2 linked regions of the Pelodictyon luteolum DSM 273 genome follow. The protein of the gene in region 1 interacts with the protein of each later gene in a pairwise test. Links are inferred from orthologs where the notes say so. Each region holds a gene or a part of one and is shown in the gene's direction. Other genes may lie near its edges.

The links.
Region 2: the proteins of PLUT_RS10045 (region 1) and mrdA interact in binary tests that used the Escherichia coli proteins (3 or more experiments, as listed by UniProt). The link is inferred for Pelodictyon luteolum DSM 273 from one-to-one orthologs.

The regions. Positions count from the first base shown.
Region 1 is NC_007512.1:2,157,005-2,165,475, forward strand. Bases 2,769-5,779 are described here. They hold PLUT_RS10045 (penicillin-binding protein 1A), read left to right. Parts: upstream 2,769-3,150; coding sequence 3,151-5,409; downstream 5,410-5,779. Other genes in these bases: PLUT_RS10040 (alpha/beta fold hydrolase), read left to right, coding at 2,769-3,140; guaA (glutamine-hydrolyzing GMP synthase), read left to right, coding at 5,431-5,779. Outside these bases: PLUT_RS10020 (TIGR03915 family putative DNA repair protein), read right to left, coding at 1-111; PLUT_RS10035 (DedA family protein), read right to left, coding at 1,496-2,158; more of PLUT_RS10040, read left to right, coding at 2,241-2,768; more of guaA, read left to right, coding at 5,780-6,972; PLUT_RS10055 (sulfite exporter TauE/SafE family protein), read left to right, coding at 6,982-7,770; phosphoserine phosphatase SerB, read left to right, coding at 7,808-8,471. UniProt on the Escherichia coli protein: Cell wall formation. Synthesis of cross-linked peptidoglycan from the lipid intermediates.
Region 2 is NC_007512.1:664,282-669,893, reverse strand. Bases 1-2,882 are described here. They hold mrdA (penicillin-binding protein 2), read left to right. Parts: upstream 1-430; coding sequence 431-2,335; downstream 2,336-2,882. Other genes in these bases: PLUT_RS02970 (FAD-binding oxidoreductase), read left to right, coding at 2,325-2,882; PLUT_RS02980 (hypothetical protein), read left to right, coding at 1-427. Also shown: more of PLUT_RS02970, read left to right, coding at 2,883-3,812; SsrA-binding protein SmpB, read left to right, coding at 3,821-4,294; tyrS (tyrosine--tRNA ligase), read left to right, coding at 4,320-5,537. UniProt on the Escherichia coli protein: Catalyzes cross-linking of the peptidoglycan cell wall. Responsible for the determination of the rod shape of the cell. Is probably required for lateral peptidoglycan synthesis and maintenance of the correct diameter during lateral and centripetal growth.

The DNA.
Region 1 (8,471 bases):
GTCCTCCCGTACAGCGAGCACAGCCTCCTCCGGGTGGGCATCGGTATCGAGAATGAAGGAGATGGCCGAAAGCAGGCCTTCGGCGGTTCCGTCGTAAAGATAGCTGTTCATGCAGGCATAGGGAAAAGGCCGGGAAGCACAAGCTGGCGTGGCTCCGACGGCGGTGAAAGGAGCCGATGCTCGCGAAGCAGCGGAGGAGCTGGAAGCGCGGGAAGACGGCTGTCATCGTTGACGGATATGAATGCCGAGTAATATACGCGCTTGAGATGCATTTTCCGGTACAGCCCTTCGGATAGTCGCAGGATCTGGAAATCGGATTCGGGGCTGGCGCCGATGATCATCTGCGTGCTCTGGCCCAGAGGAGCGAAGCTGGGAGCATGACGACTCCGGCGGCGTTCAGAAATGCTTGTAGTGATACCTCTGCCGATAGCAGACATGGGACCAAGGATGGCGTCCTTCTTCTTCTCGGGAGCCAGCCGTTCGAGCGAAGCTGCGGAGGGAAGTTCGATGTTCACGCTGATGCGGTCGGCACAGAGCCCTGCCCTATCAACCAGTTCGCTGCTGCAGCCGGGAATGACCTTCAGGTGGATGTACCCCCCGAACCCTGCCTCCTCACGGAGCAGTTCAGCAACCCGCACCATCCTCTCCATGGTATAGTCAGGACTTCCGAGCACGGCGGAACTGAGGAACAACCCCTCAATGTAGTTGCGGCGGTAGAAATCAAGCGTAAGGGAGACGACCTCCCCCGGACTGAACGAGGCACGCTCCACCTGGCTGCTCCTGCGATTGACGCAGTAGGCGCAGTCATAGGAGCAGTCGTTGGAAAGAAGGATCTTCAACAGGGATATGCAGCGTCCATCGTCGGACCAGCCGTGGCAGATACCACCCGAAGAAGCGTTGGCGGTGCCGGAGGACGCGCCATTCCGCCTGCTTCCGCTGGAAGCGCACATTGCATCATAACGCGCCGCGCCCGAAAGAATACGCAGTTTGGAGAGGGTGTCCATACCCTGAATATAAAAAAACAAGCCGCCCTTAAAGGCGGCTTGTGCGGGTATTTTCTGTCGGCGTAGCGGGATTTGAACCCACGACCCCTTCCACCCCAAGGAAGTGCGCTACCAGGCTGCGCTATACGCCGATACATGTCAATGCGGGTAGAAAGTATAAAAAAAATCTGTGGATTACTATAATATTTTTTCCCTGCAGCACCAGCCAGCGGAGCACCCGCTCACCTCAAAGCAAAAGTTGTCAACATCAGTCCACATTTCTGTCAGAAAAAATCAGATCCAGTCTGGTGACGCAAAACGATACAGCGGAACCCGGGCAAAACCGGTATTACAATACAATAAAACAACTTAACCGATAACCAGAATCACCTGTCGGCACAACACTCCATTGCAGAACTGAGCGGATGGACAGTTGTTCCACAAGTTGTCAACATTCTTTCAACATTGTGGACAACTTGCGGAACAGCAGAGAGGGCGGGGCTTTCGGGGCTTCAGCGGCGCAGGAAACGATGCTTCAGGTATTCCACAACGGGAGGAAGGATGGAGAAGATTATGATGGCGAGGATCAGCAGCTTGAAGTTCTCCTGCACGAACGACAGCTGCCCGAAAAAGTATCCGCTGTAACAGAAGAGCCCGACCCAGAGGAGAGCGCCCGTGATATTGAAAAGAATGAAGCGGCCGTAGGCCATGGCGCCGATGCCGGCGACGAATGGAGCGAAGGTGCGGACAATCGGCACAAAACGGGCGATGATGATGGTCTTGCCGCCGTACTTCTCGAAAAAGTGCCTGGTCTTGATGAGATGTGAGGGGTTGAAGATCATCGAGCGCTCGTAATCGAACACCTTTGGGCCTACCTTGTGGCCTATCCAGTAATTGAGGGTGTCGCCGAGCACTGCGGCCGTGAAGAAGACAAGAAAGAGCAGGTGCGGATCAAGGGCGGAACCGGCGACAGATGCCAGCGACCCGGCGGCGAAAATCAGCGAGTCACCCGGAAGGAACGGCGTGACGACAAGGCCCGTTTCAGCGAACACGATGAGGAAGAGGATCAGGTAGAGCCAAAGACCGTACTCTGCGGCAAGCACCTGGAGGTGGGTGTCGATATGCATGATGAAATCGACGAGGGCGCTGGTGAGGTCGAGCGGCGAATAGTGCATCGGGAAAGGGGGGTGGCTGAAAAAAAGTATTATTAGTTATTATATTAACTTTTCTCTTCCCGCAAAAGAACTGAACTGCCCCATGAGCTATTTCCCGACGAAGCGATGCCGGCTCTATTATGAGGATACCGCCGAATCGGATCCTTCGGCCATAGGGCGCCCTGCGGTGCTCTTCGTCAACGGCTGGGCCATCTCCGCCCGGTACTGGAAGCCGGTGGTGGAGCTGCTCTCCCCCTCCTACCGCTGCATCACCTACGACCAGAGCGGAACTGGACGGACGGTGATCAAAGGCCACAGCCCGTCGTTCACGATTGCGGGGTTTGCCGAGGAAGCCGGGGCACTCATCGAGCATCTCGGTCTCGACCGCCCGAAGAACCTCCACATCGTCGGCCACTCGATGGGCGGGATGGTTGCAACTGAACTCGCACTCCGTTACCGGGACGCACTGCTCTCGGCCACAATCATTGCCTGCGGCATCTTTGAAGAGACCCCATTCACAACTCTCGGTCTCTTTTTCCTCGGAGGGCTGATCGATGTCTCCCTGAGCTTCCGCAACATCTTCCAGGCCGGCCCGATGAAGACGCTATTCATCAAGCGTGCGGCAGCAAAGGATATCGGCAGGGAGTACAGCGACATCATCATAGAGGACTTCACCAGCTCAGACCGCGACGCGACAATCGCCGTGGGGAAATTCTCGATCGATCCCGAAGCGCTCCGGGCCTATACGCGCCATGTCATCGAAATACCCGCTCCGGTGCTCTGCTGCGTCGGCATGGAAGACCATACCATCCCCCCCGAGGGAACCATCACGCTCTACAATACACGCAGGAAAAAGTCGGCAGCACCGACAACGCTTCTCAAGTTCCAGGACCTCGGACACCTGCCGATGCTCGAAAACACGGCCGGGTTTGCCGATGGGCTGAAAAAACATTTTGATTCCTCGTCTCTTTTTCATAAAAAGGCGACTGACCCTATACGATAACGACACAGCAATGGATGCAACAATTTCAAGACTGAACCTGAACGTGTACACCTCATTATCCAGACTCTTCGTCATTCTCTCTCTTTCTTTAGCCGCCATCGCCTCGAACCCGCCCGAAGCCCGGGCAGGCTCCTCCATTCTCGGCCTGCCGAGCCTTGAGGAGCTCGAAAACCCGAACCCGGACCTCGCATCCCTCGTCTATTCAGAGGACGGTGTGCTCCTCCACAAGTTCTTCCTGAAGAACCGGACCTTCGTCCCCCTGCGTACGATTCCGATGTCGGTCCGCAATGCGCTGATCGCCACCGAGGATGTGGAGTTCTACCGCCATTGGGGCGTCGACATGCGCCGTCTGGTGCTCGCCATGGGCGAAAACATCCTGAAGGGCCGAACCCGCTGGCACGGAGCGAGCACCATCACCCAGCAGCTGGCCAAGAACCTCTTCCTGAGCCAGGAACGGACCGTCACGCGCAAGATGAAGGAGTTCGTCACGGCCGTCGAGCTTGAGAAAACCTACACGAAAAACGAGATCCTCGCCCTCTATCTCAACACCGTCTACTTTGGATCGGGAGCATACGGGGTCGAAGCTGCGTCGCGGACATACTTCGGCAAGCCTGCAAGCCAGCTGAATCTGCCGGAGAGCGCAACCCTCATCGCAACCCTGAAAAACCCGACCGCCTACAACCCGGCAAAAAACCCGGCTGGTTCCATCGGCAGACGGAACCTGATCCTTTCTCTGATGGCAAAGGAAAAGTTCATCACCGAAGCACAGGCCGCCAAGGCAAAACAGGCACGGCTGGTCCTCAAGTACACCCCTGCGACCCATCACGGCGCAGCGCCGTATTTCACCGAGTACATCCGCCAGACCGTTAAACCTGCTTCGATGCTCGGCGACGTCAACCTCTACCGTGACGGGCTGACCATACAGACCACCCTCGACAGCCGAATGCAGAAGTATGCCGAAGCGGCGGCCAGAGAGCACCTGGCAACCCTGCAGGCAACATTCGACCAGTCGTGGCGCTGGACTGAACCGCTGAAGAACCAGCTCATCCGTGAAAGCGCACGCTACAAGGAAATGCGCGAGGAAGACGGTCTCACCGACGCCGCAGCCATGGCAAAGCTCAAGAGGGACCGGGTATGGCTCAACGGCCTGCTCCGCGACAAGACCCGCATTCAGGTCGCGCTTGTAGCCATAGACCCCTCCAACGGTCACGTGAAAGCCTGGGTCGGCGGCAACCAGTTCGCCTCCGAGGACTACAAGTACCAGTTCGACCATATCTGGCAGGCGCGCCGCCAGCCCGGCTCGACCTTCAAGCCGTTCGTCTACACCGCAGCGATAGACAAGGGCATCCCCGCCAACTTCCAGGTGCTCGACAAGCCCCTCTCGCTGCAAAGCGGAGGCGGCATATGGTCGCCCCGGAACTCGGACGGATCCTCGGGTGGATGGACCACCCTGCGCTCGGCCATTGCCCGCTCACTGAACCAGGTGACGGTGCGCCTTGCCTATGAGCAGCTCAGCACCGCCGACATCATCAGCTATGCCCGCAGGATGGGCATCTCTTCGCCCATCCCATCGAACCTCTCCATCGCACTCGGCACCGCCGAAGTGTCTCCGCTTGAACTGGCAGGGGCATTCTCGACCTTCGCCAACAACGGGGTATGGAACCAGCCGGTATCCATACTGAGGGTCGAGGACAAGAACCACCATCTCATCTCCGAATACGTGCCGAACAGCCGCTTCGCCATCGACTCCACCACCAACTTCGTGATGGTCTCGATGCTGAAGGACGTCATCAATAAAGGCACCGGCATCGCAGTCCGCGCCCGCTACGGCCTTGAAATGGAAGCCGCCGGAAAGACCGGCACCACCCAGAGCCTCCGCGACGCATGGTTCGCCGGCTTCACCCCTCAGCTGGTCGCAGTGGTCTGGACCGGGTTCGACGACGAACGCATCAAGTTCACCTCCATGGAGTACGGCCAGGGCGCACGCGCCTCACTGCCCATCTGGGCCGGCTTCATGAAGCGCTGCTATGCCGATCCGTCACTCGGCCTTGAGAACCGCTATTTCCGCATCCCGGAAAATGTCATCGCAGTGCCGATATCCTCGACGTCCAACCGGCCCTCCGACCTGTTCGACAGCGATGTCTACATCGAGTACTTCACCCCGAAAGGGTTCCAGAACTACCAGCAGCATCCCGAACGGACAGAAAACGCCGTGCCGGACACATCAAGAGGCCCTGCGGCTGTTCCCGCTGAACAGCCTTCATTTTAATACAACCACAACCGCGCTCCCATGCAATCTGTCCTGGTACTGGATTTCGGATCACAATACACCCAGCTGATCGCCCGCCGTATCCGCGAACTCGGCATCTATTCCGAGATCCTCCCATACAGCACCACGCCTGAGGCCATACGGGAACATGATCCCAAGGCGATCATTCTTTCCGGCGGCCCTACGAGCGTCTACGGCGAATCGGCCATCCTGCCGCACCCCGGCATTTTCTCGCTCGGCCTCCCCATCCTCGGCATCTGCTACGGCCTGCAGGCCATTGCCAACCATTTCGGGGGTGCGGTTGAAAGCTCTTCAAAGCAGGAGTTCGGCCGTGCGAAAATCCTGGTCGACAGGACGGAAGGCCACGAAAGCATGCTGTTCAAGGACATTCCGGATTCGGACGTATGGATGAGCCACGGCGACAAGGTGACCCGCATGCCTGAAGGGTTCCAGATTACCGCCAGCAGCGGCAACTCGGAAATGTGCGCCATCGAGAGCTTCGGCCCGAAGGCCGCCCTCAAGATCTACGGCCTGCAGTTCCACCCCGAGGTACAGCATACCCTCTACGGCAAACAGCTTCTTTCGAACTTCCTCATCAACATTGCCGGCATACGGCCCGACTGGTCGTCGAAAAGCTTCATCGAGCACCAGATCGAGGATATCCGCCAGCGCGCCGACAAAGGAACGGTCATCTGCGGCATCAGCGGCGGCGTCGACTCCACCGTGGCGGCAGTCCTTGTCAGCAAAGCCATCGGCAAGCAGCTGCACTGCGTCTTCGTCGACAACGGCCTGCTCCGCAAGAACGAAGCCCGGAAGGTGATGGAGTTCCTTAAACCCCTCGGCCTGAACATCACCCTTGCCGACTCCGCGGACCTCTTCCTCGGACGCCTTAAAGGGGTGGCCTCTCCCGAAAAGAAACGCAAGATCATCGGACGCACCTTCATCCGCGTCTTTGAAGAGCATATCAACGAGGAGAAGTTCCTCGTCCAAGGGACCCTGTACCCCGACGTCATTGAAAGCCAGAGCGTGAAAGGACCTTCGGAGACGATCAAGTCGCACCACAACGTGGGCGGCCTGCCGAAGCGCATGAAACTGAAACTCATCGAACCGCTCCGTGAGCTCTTCAAGGACGAGGTCCGCGCCGTCGGCCGCGAGCTCGGCATTCCGGAAGACATCCTCATGCGCCACCCCTTCCCGGGCCCGGGCCTCGCCGTCAGGGTGCTCGGCTCACTCACCAGGGAGCGGCTTGACATACTCCGCGAAGCCGATGAAATCTACATCGACGAGTTGAAGTCCAGCGGGCTCTACCAGCAGGTATGGCAGGCGTTCTCCGTACTGCTTCCTGTCCAGTCGGTCGGCGTGATGGGTGACAAGCGCACCTACGAGAACGTGCTTGCACTGCGTGCCGTGGAGTCCACCGACGGCATGACGGCCGACTGGGCCCACCTCCCGCACGACTTCCTCGCAAAAGTATCGAACAGGATCATCAACGAGGTCCGCGGCATCAACCGTGTCGCCTACGACATCTCATCGAAACCCCCGGCCACAATCGAATGGGAATAATACAGTAGCATGCAGCAGAAAAATGCTTACGGGTTTCTTGCCGGCGTCATCATAGGAACACTAGGCGGCCTTATCGGGCTGGGCGGTGCTGAGTTCCGCCTGCCGCTCCTGATTGGATTCTTTGGCTTTCCGGCACTGGAAGCAGTGATTCTGAACAAGGCGATGAGCCTGGTGGTCGTAGCATCAGCGTTGCCGTTCAGGGCAGGAGCTGTCTCATGGAGCCTGCTTGCCGAACACTGGCAGATTGTCATGAACCTGCTTGCAGGAAGCCTGCTGGGAGCTTGGACGGGTGCGGGATGGGCCACAAAGCTTCGATCAAAAGGGTTATACAAAATCATTGCCATCCTTCTTGTCGTCATCGCAGCCATAATGATCAGCAGCCATATGATGGAGGGTGCCGGCAGTCCGATGCTGGAGAATGCTCTACTGCTGGCACTCAGCGGAGCAGTTGCAGGGTTCGCCATCGGCGTTGTTGCCGCCCTGCTCGGTGTTGCCGGCGGGGAACTGCTTATCCCGACGCTCGTGATTCTCTTCGGCGTCGACATCAAGCTTGCCGGCAGCCTGTCTCTAGCCGTCAGCCTGCCAACCATGCTGGTCAGCTTTACCCGTTACAGCCGCGACCGGAGTTTTTCAGTCCTCGGCGCCAATAAGCCGTTTCTCTTCCTTATGGCGGCGGGCTCCATCGCCGGAACCTGGATTGGAGGCCGTTTACTCGGCGTTGTTTCTGAAACCGTACTGATCCCGATGCTCGTCCTGCTTCTGCTGCTGTCCGCCCTCAAGGTATGGAAGCACCAGTAAACACCTCCACCAAGAACATCCATTGTAACGAGAAGGCATGAAAGAACTCCTCCTCATCAATATTTCAGGCCCGGACCGTCCGGGCCTCACCGCATCCATCACCGGGGTGCTCTCCAGCCACCTGATTCCGGTGCTCGACATCGGCCAGGCCGTCATCCACGACCATCTCGCACTCGGCATGCTGGTGGAAATCCCCGGCGGATCGGACTCGGCCGCCATCATGAAGGACCTCCTCTTTAAAGCGCACACCCTCGGCCTGCAGCTCACCTTCACGCCGGTCACCGAGACCGAGTACGCCCGGTGGGTCGACGAGCAGGGCAAAACCCGCCACCTGCTCTCGCTGCTCGGACGCAGGATCACCGCAGAACACCTCGGACAGGTGACTTCCATAGTCGCCGCCCACGGCCTGAACATCGACACCATAAACCGCCTCTCCGGGCGTGTCCCCCTCGAAAACGCGACGACGGATGACATAACGAAGGCCTGCGTAGAGTTTTCGGTGCGCGGCACCCTCCAGAATGAAGCGAAGTTCCGCGAGGAACTGCTCATCGTCACCGACACGCTCGGCATCGACATCGCATTCCAGGAAGACAACATCTTCCGCCGCAACCGCCGTCTCGTAGTGTTCGACATGGACTCAACCGTCATCACCTCCGAGGTGATCGACGAACTGGCCCTTGAAGCGGGTGCAGGGGCCGAAG
Region 2 (5,612 bases), 1.5 Mb from region 1 along the record:
GTTTTCACGCCTGACCCTGCTGCATACCGCCCCGGATGCCATCGCCCTCTTTCTCGGGTTCAGTGCCGTCACCCTCGGCCGAAACGCCGGCACCGGATTCGGTTTTCTCGGCGGCATGCTCTGCGGCCTCATGACGGGAGACATGGGGCTCCATATGCTGGCGGGAACCACGGGCGGCTTTATGGCCGGCTCATTCCACATCCCACGCGACAGCCATGCCACCCCCAGCCAGAAAATGCGGCGCATATACGGGGCAACGGCCGCTGCTGCATTCGTTTCGCATACCGTCCTGGCCATCGGCCTCAACCCGCTCGGACTCTCTCCCCTGTACCGCATCGTCGTGCTCGGGTTTCTGGCAACACTCTTCACCCTCGTGCTTGCATTTGCGGCAAACCTGCTCATCCTGAAAAATACAATTTCAGACTGATCGATGGACAGACTGCAGCACAGCACCAGGATCGTCTCGATCCTCATTGTGACCATCTTCGCCGTCCTTCTCGGCCGGCTTTTCTGGATCCAGGTGCTCGACTTCCAGAAACTCGGTTCGATATCCTCGTCGAACAGCATCCGCAGGGTCTGGATCCAGCCCCCCCGGGGCCGCATCATCGACCGCAACGACATCATCATGGTCGACAACAGACCGCTTTACTCCGTTAAAGTCATCCCGGCAGAGTTCAACGATTCCGGAACGGAGGCCCTTGCATGGCTGATCCGAAGGCCTATGGAGGAAGTCGCGGAGAAAATCGAGAGGGGGCGGAACTTCAACCGGTTCTCGGCCGTCACACTCCGTCGCGACCTTGAGAGCCAGGACGTTGAACGGCTCGGCGAAAACCTCTGGGAACTGCCCGGAGTCCTCATCGAAGCGGAGAACAAACGCAAATACGCCGACTCCCGTTACGGAGCGCACCTCTTCGGCTACCTCCGCCAGATCGCGCGCAAGGATGTCGCCGAGCTGGTGCTGCAAGGATATGCCCAGGATGACAAAATCGGCTTCAGCGGGCTTGAAAAGCAGTACGAAGACCGACTGAAAGGTACGAAAGGCGCCCGTTTTGAAATGGTCACCCCGCTCGGGCGCTACGCCGGCAAGTACGACGACGGCCGGAGCGACATTCCCGCCGTCAGAGGAGACGACCTCTACCTCACCATCGACTCAGGGCTCCAGCAGCTCGCAGGGGAGCTCCTTGAAGCCACCGGCAAATCAGGGGCAATCATCGCCATCGATCCGTCCACCGGAGGGATCCTGGCGCTTGAGAGCGCCCCCGGGTACGACCTGGAAACCTTTAACGGCGCAACCGATCCCGACGGCTGGCGCGCAATCATCAGTGACCCCCGCAAACCGCTCTTCAACAGGACCGTGCAGGCCGTCTACCCCCCCGGCTCGATCTACAAGATGGTGCTCGCAATGGCCGCCCTCGAGGGAAACAGGATCGATCCCGAGCAAAAAGTACTCGACAACGGCGTCTTCACCTACGGCCGGCGGCGGTTCCTCAGCCATGGCGGCAGGGGGCACGGCTGGGTAAACATGCGGCGCGCAATCACCGTATCCTCGAACCTCTATTTCTACAGACTCATCTTCGATGTCGGATTTGCCGAATGGACCCGGTACGGGGCCATGTTCGGGTTCGGGACTGAGACCGGCATCGACCTGCCCGGCGAGCGCAGCGGGCTGTTGCCATCGACTGCATACTATGACCGCCGCTACGGAAAAGGGCGCTGGACCAAGGGGTACCTGGTCAGCCTCGCCATCGGGCAGGGAGAGCTCGGCGCCACACCCGTCCAGCTGGCGGCCTACGCTGCAGCCATCGCCAACGGCGGCACCCTCCACCAGCCCCATATCGCAAGCGGCTACCGCGATACCGAAACCGGCAGGTTCGTCCCCTTGCCGAGCCTAAGCCGACCTGTCCCGGTATCGGAGGCGAGCTTCAGGCTCATCCGTGAAAGCATGGAGGAGGTCGTCAGGGAAGGTACCGGCCAGCTCGCCGCAGTGCCCGGAGTGAGGGTTGCGGGAAAGACCGGCACGGCACAGAACCCGGGAGGAAAGGACCACGCCTGGTTCATTGCCTTCGCCCCGGTCGACAACCCCAAAATCGCCATCGCCGTCCTGGCGGAGAACGCAGGATTCGGAGGCACCATCTCGGCGCCGATCGCAGGAAAGCTCATCCAGCACTACCTGCATCCCGTGCTGCCCAGCCCCCCCGCAGCCGACTCCCTCACAGTATCCGGCCCTACGCCGGAAACATCCCCCGACTCGCTCGGGGAGTCCCTTCCTGTCATTGAAACCGCACCGCCCCCTCCGGAAGCGGCAACGGCTGAACCTGCACCCCATGATCCATAAACAGGACCCTGCATCCATACAGAGCTATCTGGAAGACACCAGCAACCTGAAAACAGGCCATACCGAAGGGGTCTACATACCGGAAACCCCGGAGGAGATTTCAGCGCTGCTGCGTGAGGCCGCCGCTCTCGGCCGGCGCTATACCATATCGGGCAACGGAACCGGCACGACAGGAGGCAGGATTCCGCTCGGCGGACACGTCATATCCATGGAAAAGCTCAACGCCATCGGCGAGCCGCGGCAGACAGAGCCCGGCAAAGCGATCATGAGGGTTCAGGCTGGTGCCATGCTCGCCGATGTGCAGAAAAAAGCCGAAGCCGCAGGATGGTTCTATCCGCCGGACCCCACTGAAAAGCTCTGCTTCATCGGCAGCACCATCGCCAACAACTCCTCCGGGGCAAGAAGTTTCAAATACGGAGCCACGCGCCGCCACATAGAGCGCATCACCATTCTCCTGCCTGAAGGCGACATGCTCAGCCTCCAAAGGGGAGAGCATCGTGCCGATGCCCAAGGCATCTTCCGCCTTGAGCTCCCCTCCGGAGAACACCGGGAGTTCCACCGCCCACGGTACCGCATGCCCGGAACGACGAAACACAATGCAGGATACTATACCGCTGAGAGGATGGACCTCATCGATCTCTTCATCGGCTCCGAAGGCACCCTCGCCCTCATCCTCGAAGCGGACCTCATGCTCATTCCCCTGCCGGAAAGGCTCATCTCAGCAATAATCTATTTCCAGGAGCTGGACGGGCTGATGGGCTTCACCGGGGCCCTGCGCGCGATTGAAGGCCCGCGGCGCCCCCGTGCCCTCGAACTCTTCGAAAAGAACGCCCTCGGCTTTCTCCGCCAAAAGTACCCCGATACCCCCGGGGACACGGCGGGGGCTGTCTTCCTCGAACAGGAAACAACCACCGGGGCTGAAGATGAGGATCTGGAAGCCCTGTTCAGCATCGTCGAAGAGCACGGCGGCATGGCTGAAGAGTCATGGATCGCCCTCGACCGCGAGGAACAGGACCGGATGCGGGAGTTCCGCCACAGCCTGCCGCTGCTGGTCAACGAATGGCTCAGCCGCCAGGCGGAGAGTAAAGTCAGCACCGACATGGCCGTACCCTTTCCCCGATTCAGGGAACTGTTCGATTTTTACCGCACTGCTTGCGAACAGCACGGCTTTGTCTATATTATTTTCGGCCATATCGGCGATGGCCATGTGCACCTGAACATCCTGCCCCGGAGCCATCTGGAGTTCATCGAGGCCAAGGCGCTCTATCTGGAGTTCATAGCGAAGGTGCTGGAACTCGGAGGCACGCTGTCGGCCGAACACGGCATCGGAAAGCTCAAGAGCGGATATCTTGCCGCTATGTACGGAGAGGAAGGGCTCAGGGAAATGGCCGCACTGAAGCGCACATTCGACCCGTTCCAGGTGCTCAACATCGGCAATATCATTCCTGTCGAATATCTCGAAAACCGCAACAAGTAACCGCCCCGGTGGCCAAAAAGCAGCAGACACGTTCATACACGGAGGCCATCCAGAACCGGAAAGCCCGCTACGAGTACCAGATTCTCGAAACCATCGTCGCCGGCATAGAGCTGCTCGGCAGCGAAGTGAAATCGGTGCGCCTCGGCAAAGCAAGCCTCAATGAAAGCTTCGCGACCATCCACCACGACGAGGTATGGCTCGAGAACATGCAAATCACCCCTTACGAGTTCAACCACCTCGATGCACTTGAACCCAAGCGGAGCCGGAAGCTGCTGCTCCACAAAGAGGAGATCCGGCGCCTCCAGTCGAAAATCAATGAAAAAGGTCTGACCCTCATCCCCCTGAAAGCTTTCTTTGACAAGAATGGCCGGCTTAAGGTGGAACTTGCGCTCGCCAAAGGAAAAAAGCTTTATGACAAGCGCGAAACCATCAAGGGCAGGGAGAACGAGCGTCATCTGCAGCAGCTCAGGAAACAGTACTGACCACCCTTTAGATACACACCGCACCATGTCCTTTCCCTCACTGCAGGAACAGCTTGACATCATCACCGCAAACACGGTTGAAATCATCAGCAGCGCCGAGCTAGAACAGAAGATCCAGCACAGCATCAAGACCGGAGCGCCCCTCAAGGTAAAACTTGGTGCCGACCCCTCGCGCCCCGATCTCCATCTCGGCCACTCCGTCGTGCTCCGCAAGCTCCGCGAGTTCCAGGACCTCGGCCACGAGGCCATCCTCATCATCGGCGACTTCACAGCCATGATCGGCGATCCCTCCGGCAAAAGCAAGACCCGACCGCAGCTCTCTGCCGAAGAGGCCCGCGAAAACGGGGCAAGCTACTTCGAGCAGGCCTCGAAGATCCTCGACCCCCATAAAACGACCATCTGCTACAATGCCGACTGGCTCGGCAACATGACGTTTGCCGACGTCATCCGCCTCTCCAGCCACTACACCGTAGCCCGGATGCTTGAGCGCGACGATTTCGAACGCCGCTACCGCTCAAGTGAACCCATATCCATCCATGAGTTCCTCTACCCGCTCGCCCAGGCCATGGACTCCGTCCATCTCCGAAACGATGTGGAGCTCGGCGGCACCGACCAGAAGTTCAACCTCCTCGTCGGCCGGGACCTGCAGCGCGAATACGGCATTCTGCCTCAGGTCTGCATCACCATGCCGCTGCTCGTCGGCACCGGTGGCGAGGATAAGATGTCGAAATCGCTCGGCAATGCAGTCTGTTTCAACGACCTGCCTTCCGACATGTACGGCCGCGTGCTCTCCATCCCCGACACCCTCATCGAAAACTGGTGCCGCCTGCTGCTTCCGCTCACCGGAGAAGGCCGCCGGGCAATCCTCGAAGGGTGGGAAGAAGACCCCCGCACCGCCAAACGGAGGCTCGCCCGCGAAATCGTAATGCAGTACTACTCGGCGGGTGAGGCCGGAGCTGCCGAAGAGCACTTCGACCGGCTCTTCGTCCACAAGCAAGCACCGACAGAGATCGAACTGACCAGGTTCAGCGAACCCGAGCTTCCGCTCGTCGACCTCCTCACAACGCTTGGAGCGGCCGCTTCGAAAACCGATGCACGACGAATGATCCAGCAGAACGCGGTATCCATCGACGAAGAAAAGATTACGGATGTCAAGACAATCATCACGCTTTCAGATGAACCGAAAACCCTGAAAGCCGGCAAACGGAAGTTTTTCAGGATCGCAACAGCCGGAAACAGCTGAATTGCGGCTCCCCTCTTAAAAAAACATTTTGAATGCCATCCCTTTTTCCTATACTTGCTCAAATTCGGTAGCGTC